DNA from 4 places in the Mesorhizobium sp. M0016 genome. Region 1 is predicted to be linked to each of the others. Evidence: predicted binding sites of a transcription regulator. Region 1 holds the regulator's gene; each other region holds the start of a gene.
The links. Region 1 encodes LexA, which represses DNA repair genes until DNA is damaged. Its sites were predicted from a motif close to TGTTCNNNNTGTGTTCNG; they were not measured.
Positions count from the first base shown of each region.

Region 1 (7,097 bases):
TCGACAAGGCGGAAATCACGGTTGCGCTTTGCGATACAAGGCTGATGGACGAGATGACCGCCTGCGCCAAGGGCAGTGCGTATCTCAAGCAGGTCATTGGCTTCGACGGCACGGCCAACCATGACGCGGAACTCGACCGCGCCGCCCTCGACAAGCCGGTCACCTTCACTGCCGTCGACACCGGCCGCGACGATGTCGCCCTGCTCGGCTTCACCTCCGGCACCACCGGCGTGCCGAAGGCGACGATGCATTTCCACCGCGACCTGCTGATCGTCGCCGACGCCTATGCCCGCGAAATCCTGGAGGTGACGCCCGACGACATCTTCGTGGGCTCCCCGCCCCTTGCCTTTACCTTCGGTCTTGGCGGGCTCGCCATCTTCCCGCTGCGTTTCGGCGCCGCGGCGACGCTGCTGGAACAGGCGACGCCACCCAACATGATCCACATCATCGAGACCTACAAAGCGACCATTTCCTTCACCGCTCCAACCGCCTATCGGGCCATGCTCAAGGCCATGGATCAAGGCGCTGACCTGTCCTCGCTGCGCGTCGCGGTTTCGGCGGGCGAGACGCTGCCGGCGCCTGTCTTCGAGGAATGGACTGAGAAGACCGGCAAGCCGATCCTCGATGGGATCGGCGCCACCGAGATGCTGCATATCTTCATCTCCAACCGCTTCGACGACATGAAGCCGGCCTCCACCGGCAAACCCGTCGGCGGCTATCAGGCACGCATCGTCGATGACGAGATGCGGGAGCTGCCGCGCGGCTCTACTGGCCGGCTGGCGGTGCGCGGCCCGACCGGCTGCCGCTACATGGCCGATGCCAGGCAAAAGGACTATGTCCGCGATGGCTGGAATCTCACCGGCGATACGTTCACGCAGGACGAGGATGGCTTCTTCCACTTCGCCGCGCGTTCCGACGACATGATCGTCAGCGCCGGCTACAACATCGCCGGCCCCGAGGTCGAAGCGGCGCTGCTCTCGCATCCCGACGTCGCCGAATGCGCGGTGACCGGCGCCGAGGACGGTGAACGCGGCCAGATCGTCGAGGCGCATATCGTGCTTGTGCAAGGTGTTTCGCCGGACGCATTGACCGTCAAACGCCTGCAGGACCACGTCAAGGCAACGATCGCGCCCTACAAATATCCGCGTTCGGTGAAGTTCATCGACGCCTTGCCCAAAACCCAGACCGGCAAGATCCAGCGCTTCCGGTTGCGCGCGGAGAAGAGCAATTGATTAAGCCGCACGATCCGGCGTCCGATGGCGCGCAGATGTCGTTCAAGGAGCGGATGTCCTACAGCGACTATCTGCAGCTGGACAAGGTGCTCGATGCGCAGGCGCCGCTGTCTTCGGCCCATGACGAGATGCTGTTCATCATCCAGCATCAGACATCGGAATTGTGGATGAAGCTCGCTTTGCACGAGATCGGCGCCGCGATCCGCTCTATCCGCGCCGACCGCCTCGAACCGAGCTTCAAGATGCTGTCTCGCGTCGCGCGCATCTTCGAGCAGCTCAACAATGCCTGGGACGTGCTGCGCACGATGACGCCAAGCGAATACACCGAGTTTCGCGACGCGCTCGGCCAATCCTCGGGCTTCCAGTCGTGGCAGTACCGCGCTATCGAGTTCATGGCCGGCAACCGCAACCTAGCCATGCTCGGGCCGCACAAGCACCGGCCCGATCTTACGGACAGGCTGGAAGCGATCCTGGCCACGCCGTCGCTGTACGACGAGGCGCTTCTGCTTTTGGCGCGCAATGGCTTCGACATCGGCGCCGATGCCGGGCGCACGGACTGGCGCGAGACGCGCGTCGAGAACGAAGACGTGCTGGCTGCCTGGCAAACCGTCTACCGCGACCCGCAGCGCTACTGGATGCTCTACGAACTGGCCGAGAAGCTGGTCGACTTCGAGGATTACTTCCGCCGCTGGCGCTTCAACCACGTCACCACGGTCGAGCGCATCATCGGCTTGAAGCGCGGCACGGGCGGCACCTCAGGCGCCTCCTATCTGAAGAAGATGCTGGAGGTTGTGCTGTTTCCGGAGCTCTGGACGGTCCGCACCCGGCTCTAGAGCATTTCACCGTTTAACGTAAACGGCGAAATGCTCTAGCTCTTTGATTTGACGCAATTGCGGACGGAAAACCGCTTCACACTTTTCCTGAAATTGCTCTAGTTCCTCAGGTGACCGCGGTCTTCACCGCGAAGCGGGCGTCCTGCCAGGCGCCGGTGCGCAGAATATCCTCCAGGACTTCGACCGCCTGCCAGACATCGCCATATCCGACATAGAGCGGCGTGAAGCCGAAACGGATGGTCGACGGCGCCCGGAAATCGCCGATCACGCCGCGCTCGATCAGCGCGCGCATCACCTGATAGCCATGCGGATGGAGGAACGACACCTGGCTGCCGCGCTGGCTGCCGTCGCGAGGACTTTCCAGTTCAAGCCCGTAGGCGCCGCATCTGGCTTCGACGAGCTGGATAAACAGGTCGGTCAGCGCGATGCTTTTTCTGCGCACCGCCGCCATATCGACGTCGTTCCAGATATCGAGCGCGCCCTTGAGCGCCCGCATCGACAGCACCGGCTGCGTTCCGCACAGGAAGCGGCGAATGCCGCTGCCGACGGCAAAGCCCTGCTCGAAGGCAAACGGCCGCGCATGGCCCCACCAGCCGCTGAGCGGCTGGCTGATATCACCATGGTGGCGCTCGGCCGCGTAGATGAAGGCCGGCGAGCCCGGGCCGCCATTGAGGTATTTGTAGGTGCAGCCGACAGCGAAATCGGCATTGGCACGGTCGAGTTCGACCGGCAAGGCGCCGGCGGTGTGGCAGAGATCCCAGATGATCAGCGCGCCGGCGTCATGTGCCTTGCGCGTCAGCGCCGCCATGTCGCGCAACTGGCCGGATTTGTAGTTGACGTGGTTGACCAGGATGACGGCAACGCTGTCGTCGATCAGGTCCTCGATTGCGGCCGCGTCGACGCCCTCCAGCCGCAGCCGCGTTCCCGGCCGGGTCGAGGCGACGCCTTCGGCCATGTAGAGGTCGGTCGGGAAACTGTCGCCCTCGGCAACGATGACCGACCGATTCGGCCGCATGCCGAGCGCGGCGTGCAGCAGCTTGTAGATGTTGATCGAGGTTGTGTCGCAGACCACCGTCTGCCCGTCAGCCGCGCCGATCAGTCGTCCGAGCTGATCTCCCAGTTCCACCGGCATGTTGAACCAGCCAGCCGTGTTCCAGGCGCGAATGAGGTCGTGCGCCCATTCCTGCGTGGCGGCCTGTTGCAATTCGCTGAAGACGGCTGGTGACGCGGCACCCAGCGAATTGCCGTCGAGATAAATCACGCCTTGCGGTAAGACAAAGCGTCCACGCATGGAGCGCAGCGGATCGGCGGCATCCATTGCTTCGATTGCAGCGAGATCGGGTGTCATCATGATCCGGCGCCCCTCCATGGACAAACGCGCGCGGCGGAGCCTGCCCGCCCAAACATGCCGGCGATCTTGAGTGGTCGCCCTTGAGCTGTCAAACATTATATATAATTCACCCATTGAAAGGCTTTGATATATAATACTCAGCCGAGCGTTTATGTCTGATGGATCACGATGCTGGATGACGAGCAGACCTCGAAGACGGAAGTGGCCTATCGCCTGCTCAGGCGCGATATTCTTGCGACCCGGCTGGCGCCTGCCGCGCCGTTGAAGCTGAGCACGCTGCGCAACACCTACGGCATCGGCTGGACGCCGTTGCGCGAGGCGCTGTCGCGGCTGGAGGCGGAACGGCTTGTGACCGCCATCAGCAACCGCGGGTTTGCGGTCGCTCCCGTCTCTCGGGCGGAGCTCGAGGATTTGGCGCGTGCGCGGCTGGTGGTCGAACTGCCCCTGCTGGTGGAATCGGTCGAGAAGGGCGACCGCGAGTGGGAAGACGCGGTCGTTGCCGCCCACTATCGTCTCTCACGGTGCGGGTCTGTTCTCGACGATCCATCGGATGATGCGGTCGACGCGTGGTACGAAAAACACGAGGCCTTCCATGCGGCGCTGCTCAGTGCCGCGACATCCAGCTGGCTGCTGCGCTTCAATGCAACGATTTCCGACCAATTGCATCGCCATCACCGCTTTCTGGGTCTGGCCCCGACGCTGCGCGCCGCCGCCGGCCGCACGGATGGGCACCGGAAGGCCGTGGCGGCCCTGCGCGACGCCGTGGCGATCGAACACCATACCGCCCTGATGGAAGCGGCCCTCGATCGCGACGTCGAACGTGCGAAAACTCTGATGACCGCTCACATCGGCTACACGCTGCGGGTCTATGCCCAGAGCGAACCCGGCGCGGATGCTGCGCAGCCCCGTCCGAAAAGGAAGCGGCGATCGTAGCCGACGACGCAGGCCACTTGTCTTCGTTTCACCCCGTTGCTGGCAACTGGGCGCAGGCGGCGCTCGCAGCGCCGAACGTTACGCTGAACAAAACGTCAACACATTCATTAAACTTTAAAAGGTTGCGGAACACAACTGGAACAGATAGTGTTTGTTCTGGGTTTGTTTTTTCTGATTCTGGTTTCAGAACCCTTGGGGGCCGCGATGCTGACGCGCAAACAACATGAGCTTCTGATGTTCATCCATGAACGCCTGAAGGAGAGCGGAATCCCGCCGTCCTTCGACGAGATGAAGGAAGCGCTCGACCTCGCCTCCAAGTCCGGCATCCACCGACTGATCACAGCGCTTGAGGAGCGCGGTTTCATTCGCCGGCTGCCGAACCGGGCGCGCGCGCTGGAAGTGCTGCGGCTACCCGACTCGATCGCACCAGGCCTCAACGCGGCGAGGAAGTTTTCGCCGAGCGTCATTCAGGGCAGTCTTGGTCAAGCCGGCCAAGGGCAAGGCGGCCAGGGACAAGGCGGGATGGGCCAAGGCGGTCTCGGCCGCCAGATCAGGCCGGGCTCGCCGTCGCGTTCGATGTCTGCCGGCAATGACGATGCCGTTTCCTCGATTTCAATCCCGGTGATGGGACGCATCGCCGCCGGCGTGCCGATCGACGCCATCCAGCATCAGACCCATTCGATCTCGGTGCCGCCCGACATGATCATGGGCGGTGAACACTACGCGCTCGAGGTCAAGGGCGATTCGATGATCGAGGCCGGCATTTTCGATGGCGACACGGTCATCATCCGCAATGCCGACACAGCCAGCCCCGGCGAGATCGTGGTGGCGTTGGTCGACGATGAGGAAGCGACCCTGAAACGCTTCCGCCGCAAGGGCGCCTCGATCGCCCTGGAAGCCGCCAACCCGGCCTACGAGACCCGCATTTTTGGACCGGACAGGGTGAAGGTGCAGGGCAAGCTTGTCGGATTGATCCGGCGCTACTGAGCCGGCTTGGGTTTGTACTTTTCACGCTGGTTGTAAGGCGGCAGGCCGCGCGCGTCGCGGGAGAAGCGGCGTTGCTCGTGCCAGGGGCGATACGGCTTGTCGACGGCGAACCGGATGGTTGGCGCTGCCGCTGCCGATTGCGGATCGAAGAAGACGGCGGCGCTGCCGTCGCGGGCCAGCTGTTTCTTCGTCACGACCAGGACCAGCGGGTCGCGGCACGGATTGTAGGCGGTGGCGTCATCGATGACGATCAGGCTCGCGAAGGCACAGGCCGGCCGCGCCGTCTTGCGGTCTTTCGCAAGAGCTACAATGGCTCCGGAAGGGTGTCGAGCGATACAGAGATCGCCGGTGCAATAGAAGGGCGAGCCGGGCGGCAGATCGAGCGGATCGAGATCGAACCGCGTATCTGTTGCCTCGAAAATCTCGGGCGGGACAATGGTTTCGGCCCGCAGCGCCCGTTTCCAATTGTCCGTGGTGAATTCGTTGGAGCGTTCGCGGTTGAGGGCGAGTTCGCCGCCACCGATCGGCATGGCCACCAAATGTGCGTCCTCGGATATGAGCACGTCGGGCGTAAGCACCTGCGGCACCGTCAACAGGCCGGCCAGCGCGAAAGGCACGGCCGCCAGCCTGAGCCAGGTGGTGGCCATGGTGGCGATGACGAGGGCGACTGCCACCAACAGCACCGAGCGGATGGAGATCAGCCCGACGGCGTCGACCGGCGAGCGCTCGGAAATCCAGGCCGATATAGCGATCATCGCCATCAGACCCTTGCCCATCACATAGAGGAACGGCCCGTCGGCGCCGAACGGCATCGCCAGTGCGCTGAGCACGGCAAAGGGCATGACGATCAACGAAACAATCGGCATCACGGCCAGATTGGCGATCAGGCTGAGCGGCGACACACGCTGAAAATGCCAGATGGCGAACAGCAAGGTTGCACTGCCGGCGATGATCGAGGTCATGGCGAGGCCGCCCATGGCCAGCGCGAATTTTCGCGACAGGAAGCCGACGAAGGAGCGCTTTGCCAGCGGCGTTCTCACCTTGTCGGCGCGGTAATCGGCCCAGCCGGCATAGGCGCCGACAAGGGCGGCTGTGGCGGCAAACGACATCTGGAAGCTGGGACCGACCACCTCGTGCGGCGACACCAGGATGACGGCAATGGCGGAGATCGCCAGATTGCGCATGGTGAGCGCGGCACGATCGAAGAGTACCGCGACCAGCATGACCGCTAGCATGATGAAACTGCGCTCGGCGGCGACCACGATGCCTGAAATGACGAGATAGGCGGCGATGGAGACGAGTGCTGCCACTGCTGCATATTTCTTGACTGGGCGGCGCGAAGAGAAATCGGGAAACAGCGCAAAGGCGCCACGCAGCAACGCCATGATGGTGCCGGCAACCAGCGCCATGTGCAGGCCGGAGATGGAGATGATGTGGTAGATGCCGGTGCGCCGCATCGCTTCGTTGACCTCGTCCGGGATGCCGGCGCGCACCCCGACAATCAACGCCGCGGCAATCTCGCCTTCGGCGCCGCCGATCTTGCCCCTGATATGGTCGGCAATGTTTTCGCGCGCGTTCTCGATTGCCGAGGAGAGCCGCGCGGTCAGCGGCGGCGGCCCCTGCGTAGCAATGGTTTTCGGATTGCCGAGAAAGAAGCCGCTGCCGCCGATACCGGTGAAATAGCTGTCGAAGGAGAAATCGTAGCTCTCCGGCCGCACCGGACCGGTCGGCGGCAACAGCCTGGCATAGCCGGTGATCAGG
Region 1 is NZ_JAMYVM010000007.1:57,205-64,301, reverse strand. Features, by position in the region: gene NKJ88_RS12730 (AMP-binding protein) at 1-1,232, shown strand, start outside; gene kynA (tryptophan 2,3-dioxygenase) at 1,229-2,065, shown strand; gene kynU (kynureninase) at 2,172-3,416, opposite strand; gene NKJ88_RS12715 (GntR family transcriptional regulator) at 3,585-4,349, shown strand; gene lexA (transcriptional repressor LexA) at 4,554-5,336, shown strand; gene NKJ88_RS12705 (ComEC/Rec2 family competence protein) at 5,330-7,097, opposite strand, start outside.

Region 2 (7,097 bases), on a different contig from region 1:
GAAGGAGAAATTGCCGAGCATTTCGAAGAAGGTCAGATGGCGCGCGGTGTAGCCGACATTGTCGAGGTCGTTGTGCTTGCCGCCGGCGCGCACGCTTTTCTGCGCAGTGGTGGCGCGCGAATAGGACCGCTTCTCCAGGCCGGTGAAGACGTTCTTGAACTGCACCATGCCGGCATTGGTGAACATCAGCGTCGGGTCGTTGCGCGGCACCAGCGGGCTCGAGGCCACGACCTCGTGGCCCTCCTTGCGGAAATAGTCGAGGAATGTCGACCGGATCTCGTTCACGCCACTCATGAGTGCTGCCTTTTCGCGAAAACCGCCGGCACGGCCGGCGGACACTGGTCTCTGCTTTTTAGAAGATTGACTTGGCCTTTTAGCGGGCACGCCCCACCCTGTCCAGAAACACGGAATTGGGCCAATCCGGCAACTGCCAAGCCGGCTTCACGCTGCCCAAAAACGAAAACCGCCGGCGCGAAGGCCGGCGGTTTGAAACGCAATACTAAAGAACTCGGTTACTTAAGCATCGGATAATAGACTGGATTTATGGCCGAACTCTGGCCGTGCCCTACATGGCGCCGGATTCTTCCTCGAAGCCGTCGTCGCTTTCGCCGCGCTCGGGGCCACCATTTTCAAGAAATTTCTCGGCGATCAGCCCGGCATTCTGCCGCAGCGCAAGTTCGATCTCACGCGCCGTGTCGGGATTGTCGCGCAGGAACAGTTTGGCGTTTTCGCGACCTTGGCCGAGACGCTGCGAATTGTAGGAGAACCAGGCGCCGGACTTCTCGACCACGCCGGCCTTGACGCCGAGATCGACCAGTTCGCCGGTCTTGGAGACGCCCTCGCCATACATGATGTCGAACTCGACCACCTTGAAGGGCGGCGCCAGCTTGTTCTTGACCACCTTGACCCGGGTCTGGTTGCCGACGACCTCGTCGCGGTCCTTGACCGAGCCGATGCGGCGGATGTCGAGGCGCACCGAAGCGTAGAATTTCAGCGCGTTGCCGCCGGTCGTGGTTTCCGGCGAACCGAACATGACGCCGATCTTCATGCGGATCTGGTTGATGAAGATGACCATGGTGTTGGAGCGCGAGATCGAGGCGGTCAGCTTGCGCAGCGCCTGGCTCATCAGACGAGCCTGGAGACCGGGCAGCGAATCGCCCATCTCGCCCTCGATTTCAGCGCGCGGCGTCAGGGCGGCCACCGAATCGACCACCAGAACGTCGATGGCGCCGGAACGCACCAGCGTGTCGCAGATTTCCAGTGCCTGCTCGCCGGTGTCCGGCTGCGAGATCAAGAGGTTTTCCAGATCGACGCCGAGCTTGCGGGCATAGACCGGGTCGAGCGCATGCTCGGCATCGACGAAGGCGCAGATACCGCCCTTCTTCTGGGCTTCGGCAACTGTGTGCAGCGCCAGTGTCGTCTTGCCCGAGCTTTCCGGCCCGTAGATCTCGACAATGCGGCCGCGCGGCAGGCCACCGACGCCAAGCGCGATGTCGAGGCCAAGCGATCCGGTCGGCACGGTTTCAATCTCGACGACCTGCTCGTTGGCGCCCAGCCGCATGATCGAGCCCTTGCCGAAGGCGCGCTCGATTTGCGACAGCGCCGCGTCCAGAGCCTTTGATTTGTCCACCGCTTTGTCCTCTACAAGCCGCAAAGTATTCTGAGCCATGATACATCACCCCTTGGTCGTCAATGAAGGCCGGACAATCCGTAATCCCTGCCCTATTTGTACCTTTTTTGTTCTCGTTTGGCAAGAGGGGTCAAATATCTGAAAAGCAATCTTTATCCGGATTTGTTCTTTTTTTGTCTCATGGTTTCGTTTCCGGATGTATCCACCATTGGGCCAGGCGCTCCGGCGGTTTGGCTCCGCCCGAATCGCTGGCTTGCTTGCGAAGCTCCGTCGCACAGCCTAGCGCTTGTCTGGTTCGAATAACAAAGGTCATATCGCCTACATGGTGAAATCAGCAAAAATACTGGCGGTGGGCGGCGCCCATATCGACCGGCGCGGTCAGGTGTCCGGTGCTTACGTGCCGGCGGCGTCCAACCCCGGCACGATGCGCGAGGATGTCGGCGGCGGCGTCTTCAACGCGCTGCGCAGCCTCGTGCGGCGCGGCGTCTCGGCCTCGCTTTTGTCGGTGCGCGGCGGCGATGCCTCGGCCGAGACGGTTGCGCGCGCCATCACTGAGGCCGGCATTGCCGATCTGTCGGCGGTGTTCCTCGACCGCACCACGCCGAGCTACACGGCGCTGATCGATCGCGACGGCGAGCTGATCACCGGCTTTGCCGATATGGCGCTCTACGATTTGGCGTTCCCCAAGCAGATCCGCCGCTCCAAGGTGCGCGAGGTGGTCGCCGAGGCCGATGCGGTGCTCTGCGACGCCAATCTGCCATCAACGGCGCTGGAGCGGCTGGTGGGGCTCGCCGCCGGCAAGCCGGTGTTCGCCATCGCCATTTCGCCGGCCAAGGTGGTGCGGCTGATACCGGTGCTGAAGGAACTCGCGCAGGTCTTCATGAACCGGCGCGAGGCCATGGTGCTGGCCGGCGTCGATGCCAATGCCACCGAGCGCGAGACCGTCGACGGACTGCGCTGCAGCGGCCTCACCAGTGGCGTGGTGACGGCGGGCGACGGCCCGGTGCTGGGATTCGACGAAGCCGGCGCCTTCTCTATCCTGCCGCCGGCGCCGAGAAAAGTCGCCGACGTCACCGGCGCCGGCGACGCGCTGGCCGGCGCCACCATCGCTGCCCTGCTGCGCGGCCTGCCCCTGCGCCAGGCATTGCGCGAGGGCGTTGCCGCCGCCACGCTGGCCATTGAAAGCGCCGACGCGGTTCCGGCCTTCACGATTGCGACCTTCACCGAGGCACTGGCTCTTGTGCCCGACGCGCAGGAAATGGCATGAGGGCGGCCAATTGCCATTGCCGGAGCGCGACGTCCAAGCGGACGCGCGGATCTCCGGATCGGAGACCATCATGACACCGCAAAGCGCCCGCCCCTTCATCGACCTCCACGCGCCCGTGGCCGAGGCGCTCGCCGCTGGCCGCCCCGTCGTGGCGCTGGAAAGCACCATCATCACCCATGGCATGCCTTACCCCGACAATGGCGCCATGGCCGCCAATGTCGAAAAGATAATCCTGGACAATGGCGCGGTGCCGGCGACGATCGCCGTGGTCGCCGGCCGCATCAAGATCGGGCTTTCCGACGGCGAGCGCGAGTCGCTGGCGATGACCGGCGACGCCATGAAGCTGTCGCGCGCCGATCTCGGCTTTGCGGTGGCGCAAGGCCGCACCGGCGGCACCACGGTCGCCGCCACCATGATCGCGGCCGACATGGTCGGGATAAAGGTGTTCGCCACCGGCGGCATTGGCGGCGTCCACAAGGGCGCGGAAAAAAGCTTCGACATCTCGGCCGATCTCGACGAGTTGGCGCGCACCCCGGTCATCGTCGTCTCGGCCGGCGCCAAGGCGATCCTCGACATCGAAAAGACCCTGGAAGTGCTGGAGACGCGCGGCGTGCCGGTGATTGGCCATGGCTGCGAGACGATGCCGGCCTTCTGGTCGCGGCATTCGCCGTTCCGCGCGCCGCTGACCCTGCACAGACCGGAAGAGATCGCGCATTTCTACAAGACCAGGGCGGCACTTGGCCTGGTCGGCGGCACGCTGATCGCCAACCCGGTGCCGCAGGACGATGAAATCCCGGCCGACGAGATGGCCGGCTATATCGAGGCCGCGCAGAAGGCGGCGGAAGTGCAGAATGTGACCGGAAAGGCGGTGACGCCGTTCCTGTTGGGCAAAATCCTCGAACTGACCGGCGGCCGGAGCTTGAAGACCAACATCGCGCTGGTCGAGAACAATGCGCGGCTGGCGGCGAGGATTGCCAAGGCGCTGTAGGATCGCCTACGTCGGCGGGACAGCACCCCCCCTCTGGCCTGCCGGCCATCTCCCCCGCAAGGAGGGAGATTAACAGCTTAGCCGCAGGCTCCCATTTTCAACGATGGTGATTGGCGAAGGCCAATGTGACAACTGATCTCCCCCCTTGCGGGGGAGATGTCCGGCAGGACAGAGGGGGGTGGGAAGAAACGCGACGGTCCCGGTTCACTTCCCCGCCCGCCGCCCCGCCTCATACGCCCGGCGCGCCCACACCCTCATCTCGTCAGGATCATCAAACGCGTCGTCGGGAATGCTCCAGTACGGCATCGCGACCAGCTTGCCGTGGCGGGTGCCGGTATAGGTCCATTGCTTGCAGCCGGCGGCTTCGAAATCGGGGCGCGCTTTGCTCGTCAGCCTTGAGCAGCAATTCGCCGCGCAGCACGATGGCGACGATGAAGCCGTCGAAATAGATACCCTTGCCGCCGAACAGTTTTCGGATACTGACCGGGCCGAGGCCTTCGAACAGCTCTTCGATGCGTTCATTGTCCATGCCGCAATCATGTCACCGGGCTTGCCATGGCTGCAACCAAAAACCATGCTGGCAAGTTGAGAGCCATCCGTCGGAGTTTTGTCATGCCGCTGCTGCTCAAGGGATCCTGCCGCTGCGATGCCGTCCATTTCGAGGTGGAGAGCAACACGCCGGTGCCGTTCATGCTGTGCTACTGCTCGATCTGCCGCAAGCAGCAGGGCGGCGGCGGCTTCGCCATCAATCTCGGCGCCGATTACAAGACGCTGAAAATCAAGGGCAAGCGCAATCTCGGCGTCTACCAGGCCGAGATCGCGGACGACGAACATCCAAAGTGTGAGATTTCGACGGGCGAGCGCAATTTCTGCAAGAAGTGCGGTTCGGCGCTCTGGCTCTACGATCCGACATGGCCGGACCTGGTCCACCCCTTCGCCTCGGCAATCGACAGCGAGTTGCCGAAGCCGCCGGAGAAGGTGCATCTGATGTTGAAATACAAGGCGAGTTGGGTCGAGCCGGTGATCGGCAAGAAGGACAAGGTCTTCGACGTCTATCCCGAGGAATCGATCGCCGACTGGCACAAGCGGACGAAGATGTGGGTGAAGTAAGCAGGGAGGCGCGGAGCGCGACTTCCGATGGTCAGCGCTGCCCCTCATCCGGCCCTTCGGGCCGTTCGTCATTCGAAAAGCCAAGCAATTGGCTTTTCGCCCGCTGCGTGGACCATTCCTCACCTCCCCGTGAACGGGGAGAAGGAAGATCAGGCCGAAGCGCGCGCCTCAGCCAGCGCCTTCAGGTCGGCGGGCTTCAGTTCGACGGATTCGCCGCAGCCGCAGGCCGAACTCTGGTTCGGGTTGTGGAAGGTGAAGCCGGTGCGCAGCGTCGTCTGCTCGAAATCCATCTCGGTGCCGAACAGGAAAAGCGCAGCCTCGGGCGCGACATAGACATGCGCGCCGTCGCGCTCGATATGGTCGTCCTTGGTGTTGGGCTCGGTCACCAGGTCGACCGTGTATTCCATGCCGGCGCAGCCGCCCTTCTTGATGCCGAGGCGAATGCCATGCGCATTGTCGCGCGTGGCGACGATCTCGCGCACCCGGTCGGCGGCCTTTTCGGTCATCGTGATGACGGCAAAGCGTCCCATTCTTTTTCCTCTTCCATTCCATGCAGGTTCAAGGCCTGCCGAATGATTCCTCACCTAAAATGGTGAAGTTTTACCACTGGTGCAAGTGCACCAACCTCAGTCAACCTAGTACCAGCCCACCGCCACCTGCGCCTCTTCCGACATGCGGTCGGGCGACCAGGGCGGGTCGAAGGTCATGTTGACCTCGACGCCGGAGACGCCTTCGACGGCGCCGACGGCGTTTTCCACCCAGCCGGGCATTTCGCCGGCCACCGGACAGCCGGGCGCGGTCAGCGTCATGTCGATCTTGACCGCGCGGTTGTCCTCGATGTCGATCTTGTAGATGAGGCCGAGCTCATAGATGTCGGCCGGTATTTCCGGGTCATAGACCGTCTTCAGCGCCGAGACGATGTCGTCGGTCAGCCGCGCCAGCTCGTCGGCGGGAATGGCCGAGGCGGAAACCAGCGGATTGATGGCTGCTTCCGGCGCGGTGGTGTGGCTCGCATCATCCATGGTCGTCATCCAAAGAACCTGTCACCCGAAGAACTTGCGCGCTTTTTCCAGCGCATCGGCCAAAGCGTCGACTTCGGCCCTGTTATTATACATGCCGAACGATGCCCTGCATGTGGAGGTTACGCCAAAGCGTTTCAACAGCGGCTGGGCGCAATGGGTGCCCGCGCGGACGGCAACACCCTGCCTGTCTATCACCATCGACACGTCATGGGCATGAATGCCCTGCAATTCGAAAGAAATGATGGCGCCCTTGTCCGGCGCGTCGCCGAAGATGCGCAGCGAGTTGATGGCGCGCAGCCGTTCATGCGCATAGGTCTTGAGATCGGCCTCATGGGCGGCAATGCGCTCGCGGCCAACCTTTTCCATGTATTCCAATGCTGCACCCAGGCCAATCGCCTGCACGATCGGCGGCGTGCCGGCCTCGAAGCGGTGCGGCGGCTCGTTGTAGGTGACGACGTCTTCCGTCACTTCCTCGATCATCTCGCCGCCGCCCATGAAAGGGCGCATGGCCGAGAGAATATCCTTCTTGCCGTAAAGCACGCCGATGCCGGACGGCCCGTAAACCTTGTGACCGGTGAAGACGAAGAAATCGCAGTCGAGGTCCTGGACGTCGATCGGCATGTGCACGGCGCTCTGGCTGCCATCGACAAGTACGGGAATGCCACGCGAATGCGCGATGCGCACGATTTCCTTGATCGGCGTCACCGTGCCCAGCGCGTTCGACATATGCGTGATGGCGACGAGCTTTGTCTTGTCGGTCAGCCGCTTTTCGAATTCCTCGATGTGGAAGATGCCGAGATCGTCGACCGGCACCCAGACCAGCTTGGCGCCCTGCCGCTCCCGGATGAAATGCCACGGCACGATGTTGGAGTGGTGCTCCATGATCGACAGCACGATCTCGTCGCCCGCGCCGATATTGGGCATGCCATAGCCGTAAGCCACGGTGTTGATCGCCGCGGTCGTGTTCGAGGTGAAGACGATGTTGTCGGTGCTTGGCGCATTGAGGAAACGGCGCACCGTCTCGCGTGCCTTCTCATAAGCGTCGGTTGCGGCATTCGACAGGAAATGCAGGCCGCGATG
Region 2 is NZ_JAMYVM010000010.1:37,852-44,948, reverse strand. Features, by position in the region: gene alaS (alanine--tRNA ligase) at 1-294, opposite strand, end outside; gene recA (recombinase RecA) at 566-1,669, opposite strand; gene NKJ88_RS16215 (carbohydrate kinase family protein) at 1,953-2,897, shown strand; gene NKJ88_RS16210 (pseudouridine-5'-phosphate glycosidase) at 2,968-3,885, shown strand; partial or broken gene NKJ88_RS16205 (TfoX/Sxy family protein) at 4,090-4,414, opposite strand; gene NKJ88_RS16200 (GFA family protein) at 4,498-4,995, shown strand; gene sufA (Fe-S cluster assembly scaffold SufA) at 5,145-5,525, opposite strand; gene NKJ88_RS16190 (SUF system Fe-S cluster assembly protein) at 5,631-6,017, opposite strand; gene NKJ88_RS16185 (cysteine desulfurase) at 6,039-7,097, opposite strand, start outside.
Region 2: recA (recombinase RecA) is a predicted target of LexA. The motif match lies at 1,728-1,745, and genes of this name have one in related genera.

Region 3 (7,097 bases), on a different contig from region 1:
AAGGTGCCGCTGGTGACAGCGGCAACGCAGAAGGTGTCGTGCGCCTCCTCGAACGGGCGGTCGCCGGCGCCGGCCGTGCACAGCACGTCGGACACATGCCAGCCCTGCCCCGATGCCAGGTTTTGTTCGCTCGTCGTCATGGCTTGAAAGATAGCAATTTTTCCCAAGCGCGACACCCGGTCGGGGCCTATCGCTTGCAGCCTCCTGACACAACGAAGGCAGCAAGTATGATCGGTACATCCTCCTTTGCCGAAGCGCTCCACAGCGACGGCCCCAATCCCGGCCTGGCTGAAAAGCTGGATCTCTACGGCCGCTTCGTCGGCGCCTGGACATTCGATGCCACGCGCCATCTCGAGGACGGCACGGTTCTCACCGGACGCGGCGAGGTGCATTTCGGCTGGGTCCTGGAAGGCAGGGCGATCCAGGATGTATGGATCCTGCCCGCGCGCGATGCCGGCCCCTCGCCCTCGGTCGGCAGATGGACTTTCTATGGCACAACGCTGCGGGCCTATGATCCCGGCTCGGATGCCTGGCACATCTTCTGGAGCGACCCGCGAAACCAATACTACAGCCGCCAGCTTGGTCGCGCCGAAGGCGACACAATTGTGCAGGTCGGCGCCGACGGCACTGGTTCCTCGGTCCGCTGGAGCTTTTCGCGCATCACCAAAGACAGCTTCCGCTGGCTCGGCGAGCGTTCGCACGACGATGGCAAGACATGGCGTCTCGAAGTCGAGTTCCTGGCGCGCCGCGTCGCCCAGGACTGATGACGCAACATATTGCAAAAAAGGTGAAAAAACATGCTTGACCATGTCTCGATCGGTGTCCGCGACACCAACTTTTCGAACCCCTTCTACGATGCCGCGCTAAAGCCGCTCGGTTATTCCTGCCTCAGCCAGTCGCCAGGCTCACTGGGTTATGGTGCGCAAACCGTGGCGCTGTGGGTGAACGATGCGGCGCGGCCAGTGTCATCGGACGAGAAGTCCGGTCTGCATTTCTGCTTTAGCGCGCCGACGAGGCAGAGTGTCGTTGCCTTCCATGCCGCCGCCTTGCGTGCAGGCGGCAGCGACAATGGCGCGCCGGGCCTGCGCGCCGACTATGGCGAGAACTATTACGCTGCCTTCGTCGTCGATCCCGACGGCTATCGTCTGGAGGCCTATTGCAACGCTGCCGCCTAACACTGACGCCGTCTCCGGTATCGCCATGTCAGACGGTTCCCACCGGTCGGGCTTTGCTCTACCACTATGGTGGCGCAGGGGTCCGGCCCGGCGGGAGGGGTCAGCGATGCCGAGTTTCGACAGCCTGTTCAACGCCTTCGTCACCATTCTGGTGACCATCGACCCGCCAGGTCTCGCGCCGCTCTTCCTCGCGGTGACACGCGGCATGAACCGCGAGGAACGTCAGCAGGTTTCGGTGCGCGCCTCGATCATCGGCTTCCTCGTGATGGCGCTGTTTGCGGTGGCCGGGGCGTCCATCCTGTCGGTGTTCGGCATCACGCTGCCGGCTTTCCGTGTCGCCGGCGGGTTTTTGCTGTTCTTCATCGCTTTCGAAATGGTGTTCGAGCGCCGCCAAGATCGCAAGGAGAAGATCGGCGACGTCGCCATCACCAAGGACATGATCCACAACATCGCGGCCTTCCCGCTGGCGATCCCGCTGATCGCCGGCCCCGGTGCGATTTCGGCGACCGTGCTACTGTCGGGCTCGTTTCAGGGTTTTGCAGCACAAGCGGCGCTGGTCGGCATCATCTTCGTCTGCCTTGCCATCACCTATCTGGTGTTCGTGCTGTCGGAGCGCATCGACCGCATCCTCGGCCAGACCGGCCGCTCGATCCTCACCCGCCTGCTCGGCGTCATCCTGGCCGCGCTTGCGGTTCAGTTCGTCGCGGATGGGATCAAGGCGCTGATGGCGGGGTGAACGGCAGCCCCTGCTCCCTGCTCCCTGCTCCCTGCTCCCTGCTCCCTACTCCACCGCCGTATCGACGACCTCGAAATCGTGGGTGATGACAGCCGTCTTGGCCAGCATGGCCGAGGCCGAGCAGTATTTCTCGATCGACAGGTTGATGGCGCGCTGGACCTTGTCGCGCGACAGCGCGTGGCCCGTGACGATGAAATGCATGTGGATGCGGGTGAAGACTTTGGGGTCGGTTTCGGCCCGGTCGGCGTCGAGTTCGACAACACAGTCCTCGATCGCCTCGCGGCCTTTTTCGAGGATGTGGACGACATCATAGGCCGAGCAGCCGCCGGTGCCGATCAGCACCAGTTCCATCGGGCTCGGACCCGGCGTCTTGCCTTCCGGCCCGGAGGCGGTTCCCAGCACAACCTTGTGGCCGCTGCCGGACTCGCCGACGAAGGTGCGCTCCTCGACCCATTTGATCCGTGCTTTCACGGCAATCTTCCTTCAGAAAGCGTCACTGGCCGAAGACGACCGTGTGCATGATCCGCCCCGGCAGCAGCGTGAACACGCCGGCGCCGATCAGGGCGAAAACATACAGCGATATCATGACCCTGCGATGTTTGGCGACCCGATGCATATGCGCGTGCCAGACCGCCAGCGGCACGGCGATCAACACTAAAATCGACAAGAGATGGATCGGGCTGAACGGACCGACGAGGCGTATCTGCTGGATCCAGAAACTGGAGATGGCGACGACCAGCATCAGCGCCGCCCAGGTATAGCCGACGACACGATGACGCGTCGTGCCTTTCGGCAGCGCCAGTTGCGTAGCGCCAATGGCCAGCGCGGCAAGGGCCGCGAAGGCGTGCCATGGAATGGGAGGGCGCGCCGATAGAAGCGGTCCGAGCGACATCGCGCCCTCTCCTCAGATATCGCTGACTACCGTCAGCTCAGAACGGGATTTCGTCGTCCAGTTCGCGCGACGAGCCGCCGCCACCGCCGCCCTTGGAACCGCCGCCACCGCTGTTGCCGCCGCGGTTGAAGCTCTCATTGGGGCCAGACTGGCCGAAATCCGAGCCACGGCTCGCGCTGCCGCCGCCGGCGGCATAGTTGCCGACCTGACCGCCGCCCTCGCCGCGAGAATCGAGCATCTGCAGCTCGCCGCGGAATTTCTGCAACACGACTTCGGTCGTATACTTGTCGGCGCCGGTCTGATCCTGCCATTTGCGTGTCTGCAGCTGGCCTTCGACGTAAACCTTCATGCCCTTCTTCAGGTACTGCTCGGCGACCTTGGCGATCTGGTCATTGAAAATGACCACGTTGTGCCATTCGGTCTTTTCCTTGCGCTCGCCGGAGTTCTTGTCGCGCCAGCTTTCCGACGTGGCGATGCGGATGTTGACGACCGGGTCACCAGAATTCAGGCGGCGGATTTCAGGGTCCGCGCCGAGGTTACCGACCAGAATGACCTTGTTGACGCTACCCGCCATGACAATTCTCCGCGCTCATCCGAAACAAATATCAAGTCGTTCACCTTACAGGCCGCGGACAATCCTGGCTTGCCGCGGCTGGCTTTTCCCACAAGGTTTTTGTTCCCTTTTCGTTCCTATACTGTTACCCACGGATTGTCAAGGAATGGCAGCAATCGCCGACGCGGGCGCGTGGATTTAGCTGACACGCAGGGGCGAGAAGCGGTGTCGTCAGCGCCGTTTTTTAACTGGTGGCAACGGACCGAAAAAGCCGCTCCACTCCATGCCCATGCCATGGGCGCGCTGTGCGATCACGGTTGGCGCCGACATCAGCCCGACTGCAGGTTCAGATTTCAGAGCCGGGTCATTCAGCAATTTCCCGATCGCGCGCCCGTGCCACCACACCTGAGCGACGAGCGCCGCTACCACCGCGATCAGGCCCCAGGTCCCCAATCCTTCGCCGAAGATGTAAATCCCGTATGGCGGGGATAGCGCCGTACCCAGCTTGGCCAACAAGATCACGGCCACGAAACCGATGACGGCGATCGCTCCTATACCGAGTACGAGGCGGCGATAGAGCCTCAGAGCCTCGTTGAGGTTCTCGGCGGACGAAAGATCGACGTTGGAATTCATAAATACTACTCCTGCCTCGCGATGATCGGCCCATCTTGTTCCCCACGGCTTAGAGGCCCGGCAGGATCCAATCAATACGCGGCATTCAAAACACCCCTTGCCAAATCGATAAGTATCGACTTATGCTTTTGCCATGATCGAAGCAGAGATTTTTCGCGCCCTGGCCGACCCGACGCGACGCGCCGTCTACGAGCGGCTGACTTCCGGCGAGATGAGCGTGTCGGAGTTGCGCACCGGCATGAGCGTGTCGCAGCCGGCGGTGTCGCAGCACCTTGCCGTGCTGCGCGGCGCAGGCCTGGTCAGCGAAAGACGCGCCGGCCGCAACGCCTACTATCGCGCCGATCCGCAAGGGCTCGAGCCGCTGCTCGGCTGGATCGAACGCTACCGCGCATTCTGGCCGGAGCGCATCGAAAGACTGAAGGCCGTTTTGAAGGACATGGACCAATGACCGACGAAAAGCAGACGCAGACCGCCAAGGATGCCCTCGCCTTCGAATGCGATCTGCCGGACGCACCGGAAAAAGTGTGGCGGGCACTGACCGTGCCGGACCTCTTGGCGGAATGGATGATGCCGAACGACATCAATCCGGAAACCGGCAGCCGCTTTGCCTTTGCCGGGCCTGAGAAGCCGATCGAGTGCGAAGTGCTCGATGCCGAACCGGGGCGCCTGCTGCGCTATTCCTGGCGCGAGCGTTCTGAAACCGGCGATGCCAATGGGCTGGACAGTATCGTGACCTTCACGCTTGCCCGCACTGTTTCCGGTGGCACGCATTTGCGCATTGTTCATGACGGGTTTGCCGCGGCGGCAACGCCTGCGGTGGCGATGGCGGGCGCCGCCTGCCGGCTCTCGCTGCGCGCATACAAGCCCAAGCCGCCAGTCGCCGCCAACGCGCCGCGCCTGTTGCTGCGCGCTGCCTGAACCGGAAAAATCAAAACGGAGACAATGAGATGAGCGGCTTTGCCAATCTGGTGCCGATGGTGATCGAGCAATCGAGCCGCGGCGAACGCGCCTTCGACATTTTCTCGCGGCTGCTGCGCGAGCGCATCATCTTCGTCAATGGCGAGATCAATGACGGCATGTCGGCGCTGGTCTGCGCCCAGCTCCTGTCGCTGGAATCGGACAATCCCGACAAGGAGATCTCGCTCTACATCAACTCGCCGGGCGGCGTGGTGACCAGCGGTTTCGCCATCTACGACACGATGCAATATGTCAGCTGCCCGGTGTCGACCGTGTGCATGGGCTTTGCCGCGTCGATGGCCTCCTTCCTGCTGATGGCGGGAACGCCGGGGCGGCGCATCGCGCTCCCCAACGCCAGCATCGTGCTGCACCAGCCTTTGGGCGGCTTCCAGGGCCAGGCCTCCGACATCCAGCGCCATGCCGAAGGCATTTTGCGCACCAAACGGCACATGACGGAACTGTATGCGCAGCATTGCGGCCGCACCTATGAAGAGGTCGAACGCACGCTCGACCGTGATTTCTTCATGACCGCCAAGGAGGCCAAGGAGTGGGGCCTCGTCGACCATGTGTTCGACACCCGCAAAAAGGCGGCGGCCTGATCGGCGGATTGAATGCAGGCCGGTGTTCCCTCATTTCAACACCGCTGGTCTGGCCTCGCCTTGAGCGCGGCACTATAGTCTTGCCATGCGCTACCACCTGAACAGACTGACCATAGCCATTGCCATCACGGCGGCGACATCGAGCATGGCATTTGCCGGGGACAGCAGCAGCACGTCGCCGAAAGGCGCCCTGCCCGGCGTGGCCGGCGACTACCGCATCGCCAAGCCCGCGCCGCAGCCGGAGCCGGACGACGCGCTGCCTGCCGGCGAGAACGGCACGTTCAAGATCGGCGACACCGATGTCAGGATTTCCGGCAACATCACTGTCGATGTCGGCACGGGTGGGATCAAGCCGCCGCACCGGTAGCCCCTTCTCCCAGTTATTATACGGGAGAGAAACCCTGCGCCGACGACTTCCTCACAAAAGAACAGCCCCGCCGTTGCTTCCGCTAACGGTCGGGGCTTTTTTTGGATTCCAAATCCAAACTGCCGGTAGTGTTATACCGACTTTGATTTCGGATGCTACGCGGCGTTCAGCCGACGATCCGACTAGCCGTCTCTGATTTTTGTGGGATTCGGCAGGTCACGGTTTGTCGGGTGGTTTGTTGGATTGTCGCGATGCGTCCATTTGGACACATACACTTCAATGCCTCGAAACTACCTGGCACTTATGCCCGCCGCGGCTCCACTAGCAGGTGGAGCCTCAAGGGACTATCCGGTGGCGTCATGCTCCGCTCCTATGTCCGTTGCGACAGGTGTCAATCCGAAGCACAAATCGCAAAAACCTGCGGCGTCTCGCAGGCCGCTATGGGCGGCGAGGCCATCAAAGACGGCCGGCTCCGTTGACTCCGGCAGAGTGCGCCCCCGATTCGACGACGTCAACCTTGAATAGCCGGTTACGGAAAATGTGATCGCCGGGAGCTTGCGTCACGGTCAGTTTCTGAAACACCCTTGTCAGTTTCTGCACAGCTTTGTCAGGAGCGTGTTCGGCCTTTGTTCTTTCCGCTTGCCCCTTCGCGCGAAAGACGGTTAAACGGCCTTGGTCGAGAAGTGTGGCGTCTCTCGACGTGGCGGCAAAAATACCTACATAGGGAATGGCCGGGAAAACCCGCCGATCCCACTGACACCAGACCTGAGGCGGCGACCGGCGATGGCCGACCATAAATACCTTTCCATTCGCGGGGCACGCGAACACAACCTGAAGAATGTCGATCTCGACCTGCCGCGTGACAGCCTGATCGTCATGACCGGCCTGTCGGGCTCCGGCAAATCGTCGCTTGCTTTCGACACCATCTATGCCGAGGGCCAGCGCCGTTACGTCGAGAGCCTGTCGGCTTATGCGCGCCAGTTCCTCGAAATGATGCAGAAGCCGGATGTCGACCAGATCGACGGGCTGTCGCCGGCCATCTCGATCGAGCAGAAGACCACGTCGAAGAACCCACGCTCGACAGTCGGCACCGTCACCGAGATCTACGACTACATGCGCCTGCTGTTCGCGCGCGTCGGCATCCCCTATTCGCCGGCGACCGGCCTGCCGATCGAAAGCCAGACG
Region 3 is NZ_JAMYVM010000010.1:173,144-180,240, reverse strand. Features, by position in the region: gene NKJ88_RS16925 (helix-turn-helix transcriptional regulator) at 1-140, opposite strand, end outside; gene NKJ88_RS16920 (hypothetical protein) at 228-764, shown strand; gene NKJ88_RS16915 (VOC family protein) at 798-1,175, shown strand; gene NKJ88_RS16910 (MarC family protein) at 1,282-1,911, shown strand; gene NKJ88_RS16905 (OsmC family protein) at 1,957-2,382, opposite strand; gene NKJ88_RS16900 (DUF2306 domain-containing protein) at 2,405-2,803, opposite strand; gene ssb (single-stranded DNA-binding protein) at 2,841-3,377, opposite strand; gene NKJ88_RS16890 (hypothetical protein) at 3,588-3,989, opposite strand; gene NKJ88_RS16885 (ArsR/SmtB family transcription factor) at 4,123-4,437, shown strand; gene NKJ88_RS16880 (SRPBCC family protein) at 4,434-4,907, shown strand; gene NKJ88_RS16875 (ATP-dependent Clp protease proteolytic subunit) at 4,937-5,545, shown strand; gene NKJ88_RS16870 (hypothetical protein) at 5,631-5,912, shown strand; gene NKJ88_RS16865 (hypothetical protein) at 6,369-6,707, opposite strand; gene uvrA (excinuclease ABC subunit UvrA) at 6,696-7,097, shown strand, end outside.
Region 3: ssb (single-stranded DNA-binding protein) is a predicted target of LexA. The motif match lies at 3,478-3,495, and genes of this name have one in related genera.

Region 4 (7,097 bases), on a different contig from region 1:
CCCGCTTCGGCGCGAAAACCCAGCTCAGGCTGGTCACCGCGCCGCGTGGCCTGTTTGGCCGCATCGGCCTGTTCGGCTCGAACTTTTCAGCGCCCGATATTGCCGCCGCCGCCGCAAGCGGCGTGATCGATGCGGCGGAAGAGCGCGCATTGTGGGCTCGCTTCGGGCTTTGAAAAAGCAGGGAAAGCGTCTAGCATGAGGGCTTGACAGTCTGCCTTGCCGCCTTGCGAGGGAGGAGCTTTGAAATGCCACAGATCATTTTCTTCGCAGTTGTCGGCGCAGCCGCTTATTTCGGCTACCGCACCTTCGTCCGCGAGGCCGAACGTGTGACCGCCAAGGTGCGGCGCACCGAAAAGCAGGCAGCCAACGGCACCAACGGCACGCTGGTCCAGGATCCCAAGACCGGCGAATACCGCCTGGCCAAGGACTGAGCATCATCCCGTCAGCAGCCGACAGTTTGGATGCCGCAGCCCGGACGTGGCTTGCGCCCGCCAAGATAAATCTGGCGCTGCACGTCAGCGGCAGGCGCGCCGACGGGTATCATCTGCTCGAGAGCCTGGTCGTTTTCACCCGCTTCGGCGACAGGGTCGAGATCGAGCCTGCCGACGCCGACCGGTTCTCCGTATCGGGCCGTTACGCGACTTCCGTGCCGATCGACGACAGCAATCTGGTGGTGAAGGCGCGCGAGGCGCTGCGCAGGCAGGCCGGCCAGCAGAGCACGCCGCCGGTTGCCATCCGGCTGGAAAAGAACCTGCCGGTCGCATCCGGGGTCGGCGGCGGCTCGAGCGACGCGGCGGCGGTATTGCAGGGTCTTGTCCGGACCTGGGGGCTCGACATCGGCGAGGCCGAACTGAGCCGGATCGGTCTCACGCTCGGCGCCGACGTGCCGATGTGTCTTGCGGCAAAACCGCTGGTTGCGCGTGGCGTCGGCGACGAGCTGTCGCTGGTGCCGGATTTTCCGGCGCTCGCTTTGGTGCTGGTCAATCCCGGCGTCGCCGTCTCGACGCCCGATGTGTTCAATGCACTTGAAAAACGCGACAATGAAGGACTGCCGCCGCTGCCGCGCGGTTTCGATTTCCACGGCGTCCGCAATTGGCTGGAGATCACCCGCAACGATCTTGAGGAACCGGCGCAAGCAATACAGCCGCCCATCGGCAGAGCGCTTTCCCTGCTGAACAGGGCCGGATCTGGATTCTCGCGCATGTCGGGCTCCGGCGCGACATGCTTCGGGCTGTTCGAGACCGGCAATGTCGCCAAGCGCGCCGCCGCCGAGATCCGCAGCCGCGAACCGGAGTGGTTTGTCGCCGCGACACGAAGCATCGCTTCAGAGGGGGCCGATGACCAAAATTGACGAAAGCCGCCTGTTCATCCCGGTGCGCATCGCGGTGCTGACGGTGTCCGATACGCGCAGCCTTGCCGACGACAAATCCGGCCAGACGCTGGCTGATCGCATCGCCGAGGCCGGCCATGTCCTGGCCGCGCGCGACATCGTCACCGACGACCGGGAGAAAATCCGCGACAAGGTGCTGGGCTGGTCGCGCGACGAAGACATCGATGTCGTCATCACCACCGGCGGCACCGGTTTTACCGGCCGCGACGTGACGCCGGAGGCGCTGGAGCCGATCTTCGAGAAGCGCATGGATGGCTTTTCCGAAGTGTTCCATCGCATTTCCTACGACAAGATCGGCACCTCGACAGTGCAGAGTCGGGCGACGGGCGGCGTCGTCAACGCCACCTTCGTCTTCGTGCTGCCGGGCTCGCCCGGCGCCTGCAAGGACGCCTGGGACGGCATCCTGAAACCGCAGCTCGACTACCGCCACATGCCCTGCAACTTCGTCGAGATCATGCCGCGCCTGGACGAGCATTTGCGGCGCGGCAAGGCCGCCTCGTAAACCAAGGCAAAGTGCCGGCCAAGTGCTGCCTTTGTCAGGCAGAATGGCGGCTGCGCCTTCGAGAGGTCATTTCCTCCGGGTCGTCGGGCGGATAGTCTGTCGCCAAGTCAAGACGGAAGAGATCCAATGAGCGCGCACCGCGGCGGCTGCCATTGCGGCAACATCCACCTGACCTTCGAAACCGGAATTGAGCCGTCCGAGATGGAGATCCGCGCCTGCCAGTGCGCGTTCTGTGTCCGGCATGGTTCGCGCGCCGCCGCCGATCCGCAGGGCCGATTGATCGTCTCGGTCGAGGACGAGGCGCGGCTGCACCGATACCGGTTCGGATTACGCACCGCCGATTATCTCATCTGCCGGGACTGCGGCGTCTATGTCGCTGCTGTGACCACCGACTGCGACCCAAGAGCGATCGTCATCGTCAATGCGCTGGATGACCGGCCGCGGTTCAACCGCGAGCCGGTCCCGATGGACTATGATGCCGAGAACAAAGAGGGTCGCATTGCCCGGCGGCAAGCGCGCTGGATGCCGGTCGAGATCCGCTCCGGCGTCAGCGGATGACCGGTTCGCCGTGGAAGCGGCGGCGCGAGGGCGGCGAGACGCCGAAGCCGACCTCCATCATCAGCCGTGGCGTGGTGGACGGCACGGTGCCCATGTGGAAGCCGAACGGGTCCTCGACGAAGCCGAGCCCGGCCTCGCCGGTCAGCGTGACCGGGCTGTCCTCGCCATAGACCTTGAGCACGTCTTGCGCCGGATGGCCGACCAGCAGCGTCAACTGGTGCTTGAGGCTGCGCCTGTTGTGGCTGCCTTTGACATAGACATGCGGGCCGGTGCCGGCATCGCAGGGCTTGAGATAGAAGAAGAATTTCAGCATCCGCCAGTCGTCGAGATCGAAATGATATTTGCCGAGCGAGGCAAGGTTCTTGTCGGCGTCGGAAGCCTCGCCGGTCGGAAAGCTCCACCAGACACGCGTGGTGATCAGCTTTGCCTGCCCGCCCAGATAGTGCTGGGCGATGTCGAGCAGCAGCGGGTCGTTCTGGATGGCGAGTGCCGCCTTGCAGCCGAGGATGCGCTCGAAATAGTGTCCGCTGAGCAAAGAGCGGCCGAACCGCTTCTCGGCTTCTGCGTGTTCTCCGGGCATGAATTCGAGCCGGCGGTCGAAATTGCCGAAGCACGGCGTGCTCTGAGCAAAGCTGGCGATCTCTTCGTGGATTGCCTGCGGAAGGACCAGTCCGGAGAACAGGCCATCGGCGCGCAGCGCCGCGACGATCGACTTGAGGTCGACGCCCCTGAACATCGTCGCTCCGGCACTCTGCGCGGGGCGCGCGGCTTTGGCGCCAAGCCAGTGCAGTTTGCGCGCCGGCATGGTGCGGGCAAGCACGAACATCGGCAGCCATGCGGGATTTTCGCGCAGGTCGGACAGATAGGTCGGGATACGCACCGCAATGCGGCGGAGCTGGCTGCCGTTGCGGGCAATGGCTTCCAGACTGGGGGCGCCGGATTTGTCAGGGGACGAAAGGTTCATCGGGGTCCTCAGATATGAACGGCAGCAACGACGACGCGGCGCTTGCTTACCGCTCCGGCACTACCCAAACCCCGATATCCCGCATCAACGGAATGCTAATCCCGCGTCAGCTTTTGTGCAATGCACAATAGCTTTTTGCGGCGAAAAAGAGGGATGGTGCTGCGACCGTGCCAATGCGGATGAGACGCCGACGCTGCCCCTCATCCGCCCTTCGGGCACCCTTCTCCCTGGGAACGGGAAAAGGGAGAAAGATCACTTCTTCGGCGCCAGCCAGATTTCGGCGTCGAGCCGCCTGGTGGCGAGACCGCGCGCAAGGGCTTCGGCGCTGTGCGCGTTCTTCGACAGGGCAGCGGCCTGGCGCTTGCTGATGACCAGCCCTTCGGCCAGCGCCCGGTTGCCCGAAAACACCCGTGACAGGAACGGCGTGCGGCTGCCGCGCGCACGGGAAAAGCGCGCCGGCATGGTTTGCCGCGCCGTGTGAGCGACAACGTCGTCGATCCAGCCCTCCGCCAGCCTTGCGCCGGGTTCCAGAAACAGCAGCCAGTCACCCTTCGCCTGCCTGATTCCCGCGGCAATGCCGCCGGCCACGAAGTGGCAGCCGGCATGATCGGCAACCCGATGCGTCTGGTCGGTCGAGCCGGTGTCGCAGACGATGACATCGCGCACCACGCCCTCGACCGCGCCGCCGATCAACGAGGCGAGCGTGCGGGCAAGGCCTTCTTCGTCATCCCGGGTTTCGATGAGAACGCTGAGCATTTTTAGCCGAATAGCGGAAAGCCCGGCGCAGCGCCAGTTTTGCATGGCCCAACGAAAAAGTTCTTGCTTTGTTCTCATCAGCGAAATAGGATTATTTTCATGAACAGAGCGATTCGACAGCCAGCCGACAGTCCTTGGGAAAGGGCCAAAATGGAACATATCGTGCGTGCGGACATTGCTGCTTTCGGAGCAGGGCGAGCCGAGATGGCCAATGCGATGATCGAACAGAGCGGCATGCGCGTCCGTCCGGATCGCAACCGCGGCCGTTCCGCGGGCATCAACCCGTCCGGCCGGTTCGAGCCGGTCAGCCGGGATGTGTTCGACGACGGCTGGAATTCGCTGGAGGAATTGCCGCCGTTCAAGACCGAAGTGCAGGTCGAGAAGCCGCGCACCATCATCACCCGCAACGAATCGCCCGACATTTCCTTCGACCGCTCGATCAACCCCTATCGCGGCTGCGAGCATGGCTGCGTCTATTGTTTCGCCCGGCCGACGCATTCCTTCATGGGCCTGTCGCCGGGGCTGGATTTCGAAGCGAAGCTGTTTGCCAAGCCGGATGCGGCGCGGCTGCTCGACAAGGAACTGTCGAAGGATGGCTATCAGCCGCGCACCATCGCGATCGGCACCAACACCGATCCCTACCAGCCGATCGAGAAACAATACCGGATTATGCGCGAGATCCTCGAAGTGCTGGAGGCGCGCGGCCATCCGGTCGGCATCGTCACCAAATCCCATCTGGTGACGCGCGACATCGACATCTTGTCGCGCATGGCCGAACGGGGCTTGGCCAAGGTGGCGCTGTCGGTGACAACGATGGACCGCATGCTGGCGCGCACCATGGAGCCACGCGCGTCGACGCCGACCAAGCGGCTTGAGGCGATCCGGCAGCTTTCCGATGCCGGCATTCCGGCCTCTGTCATGGTGGCGCCGATCATTCCCGGCCTGACCGACCAGGAGATGGAGCGCATCCTCGATTCGGCACGCGCCGCAGGCGCCCGCGAGGCCGGCTATGTGATCCTGCGCCTGCCGCTCGAGGTGGCGCCGATCTTCAAGGACTGGCTGCTGCGCCACTATCCCGACCGCTACCGGCACGTGATGTCGCTGATCCGTTCGATGCGCGACGGCAAGGACTATGATTCGGAATGGGGCAAGCGGATGAAAGGCGCCGGCCCCTATGCCTGGCAGATCGGCCGGCGCTTCGAGATCACGGCCAAGCGGCTCGGTCTCAACGCCGAGCGGCGCACGCTCCGAACCGACCAGTTTGTCGCCGCCGCCAAGGCGACCGAGCAGCTGATGCTGCTCTGAGAGTAGCGCCTGCCCTGCCCTCGTGGCTGTCAGGCGACCCAAGAATCCCGTCCGGCCTGTCCCCCGGCCTGCAGACGGTGCCCTCCCGGTCTTGCCCCACTCGACCCTGGAGGGACTTGCGGAGAATCGGAGCCGATGCGAACCTCGCCGCAACATGGCTCGCGCACGTTCCGATTCTCCGCTTCTTTTCGAAATCGTCGAAAAGCCCGACTTCTCCTTCGAGACGAAGGCGATGGCGGAAGGCCTGTGGCCGGTGGCAGGCATGGACGAGGCCGGCCGCGGTCCGTTGGCCGGGCCGGTGGTGGCGGCGGCCGTGATCCTCGATCCCGCCAACATTCCCGACGGGCTCGACGATTCCAAACGGCTCAACCATTTGCAGCGCGAGGCGCTGTTCCTGAAAATCCTGGGGTCAGCGCTCGGCGTGTCGATGGCCTCGGTCAGCGCCGAAGGCATTGACGGCAGCAACATCCTCAAGGCCAGCCTGGAAGCCATGCGCCGCGCCCTTGCCGGCCTGCCGATCCAGGCGAAGCTGGCGCTGGCCGATGGCCGCGATGTGCCGCCGGGCCTCCTCTGCGAAGGCCGCGCGCTGATCAAGGGCGACCAGCGCTCGCAATCGATCGCCGCCGCCTCGATCGTCGCCAAGGTGATGCGCGACCGCATGATGTGCGGCTGCGGCAGCCATCACGAGCGCTACGGGTTCGAGGTCCATATGGGCTACGCCACCGTGCGGCACCGCACCGCGATCGAAGCGCATGGGCCGGTGGCAAGGCTGCACCGGGCATCATTCGCGCCGTTCAGGCTGGGTGGGGTTGAGGTGGTGGAAGAAGAAGGGTTTGTCGGGTTGGACAGCTAATCTCCCCCCTTGAGGGGGAGATGGCCGGCAGGCCAGAGGGGGTCGCGCGCGCGTGAAGCGCTAGCCCTTCTTGGTCGCAGAAAGAGCGTCGCGCCTGGTCGAACGGACCCCCTCTGTCGCCTTTGGCGACATCTCCCCTCGAGGGGGGAGATCAGGCGCACCACCGCCTTCGCCAATCTCCGTCGCCGCTCAACAAAAAAGCCGCCAGGTTGCCCGGGCGGCTTGATGTCAGCGAGTTATCCCCGCTCAGTTCAGCCTGGCCTTCACGTCCTGCAGCGCGGACTTGAAAAGATCCGCGCCGGCCTTGGCGTCGATCTTGCCGGCGAGCAGCGTGCGGGCCGCCTCGACGGCGATGTCGACGGCGCTGGCGCGCACTTCGGCGACGGCTTCGCGCTCTGCCTGGCCGATCTTCTGCTCGGCAAGCGCAGTGCGACGGGTGACATAGTCTTCGGTCTTCTTGTGCGCCTCGGCGGCAAGCATGTCGGCCTCGCGCTTGGCGGCAGCGACGATGGCTGCGGCCTCCTGCTCGGCTTCCTTGCGCTTCTTCTGGTATTGGCCGAGCAGTTGCTGGGCCTCTTCGCGCAGCCGGCGGGCTTCATCGAGCTCCTTGCGGATCCGGCTGGCACGGCCATCCAAGGAGGCGCCGAGCTTTTTCGGGACGCCGGCCCAGATCAGCACACCGAGAAACACCAGCAGTGCAATGAAAACCCACAGTGTAGCTAGACTGGTAGCATTCATTGTCGACTCACTTTGCAAGTGCGGCCTTCAC
Region 4 is NZ_JAMYVM010000008.1:7,613-14,709, forward strand. Features, by position in the region: gene NKJ88_RS14120 (S49 family peptidase) at 1-173, shown strand, start outside; gene NKJ88_RS14125 (membrane protein) at 246-431, shown strand; gene NKJ88_RS14130 (4-(cytidine 5'-diphospho)-2-C-methyl-D-erythritol kinase) at 458-1,351, shown strand; gene moaB (molybdenum cofactor biosynthesis protein B) at 1,338-1,892, shown strand; gene NKJ88_RS14140 (GFA family protein) at 2,019-2,450, shown strand; gene NKJ88_RS14145 (hypothetical protein) at 2,440-3,414, opposite strand; gene NKJ88_RS14150 (glycosyltransferase) at 3,667-4,170, opposite strand; gene NKJ88_RS14155 (PA0069 family radical SAM protein) at 4,321-5,475, shown strand; gene rnhB (ribonuclease HII) at 5,630-6,328, shown strand; gene NKJ88_RS14165 (F0F1 ATP synthase subunit B) at 6,575-7,066, opposite strand; gene NKJ88_RS14170 (F0F1 ATP synthase subunit B) at 7,074-7,097, opposite strand, start outside.
Region 4: NKJ88_RS14155 (PA0069 family radical SAM protein) is a predicted target of LexA. The motif match lies at 4,229-4,246, and genes of this name have one in related genera.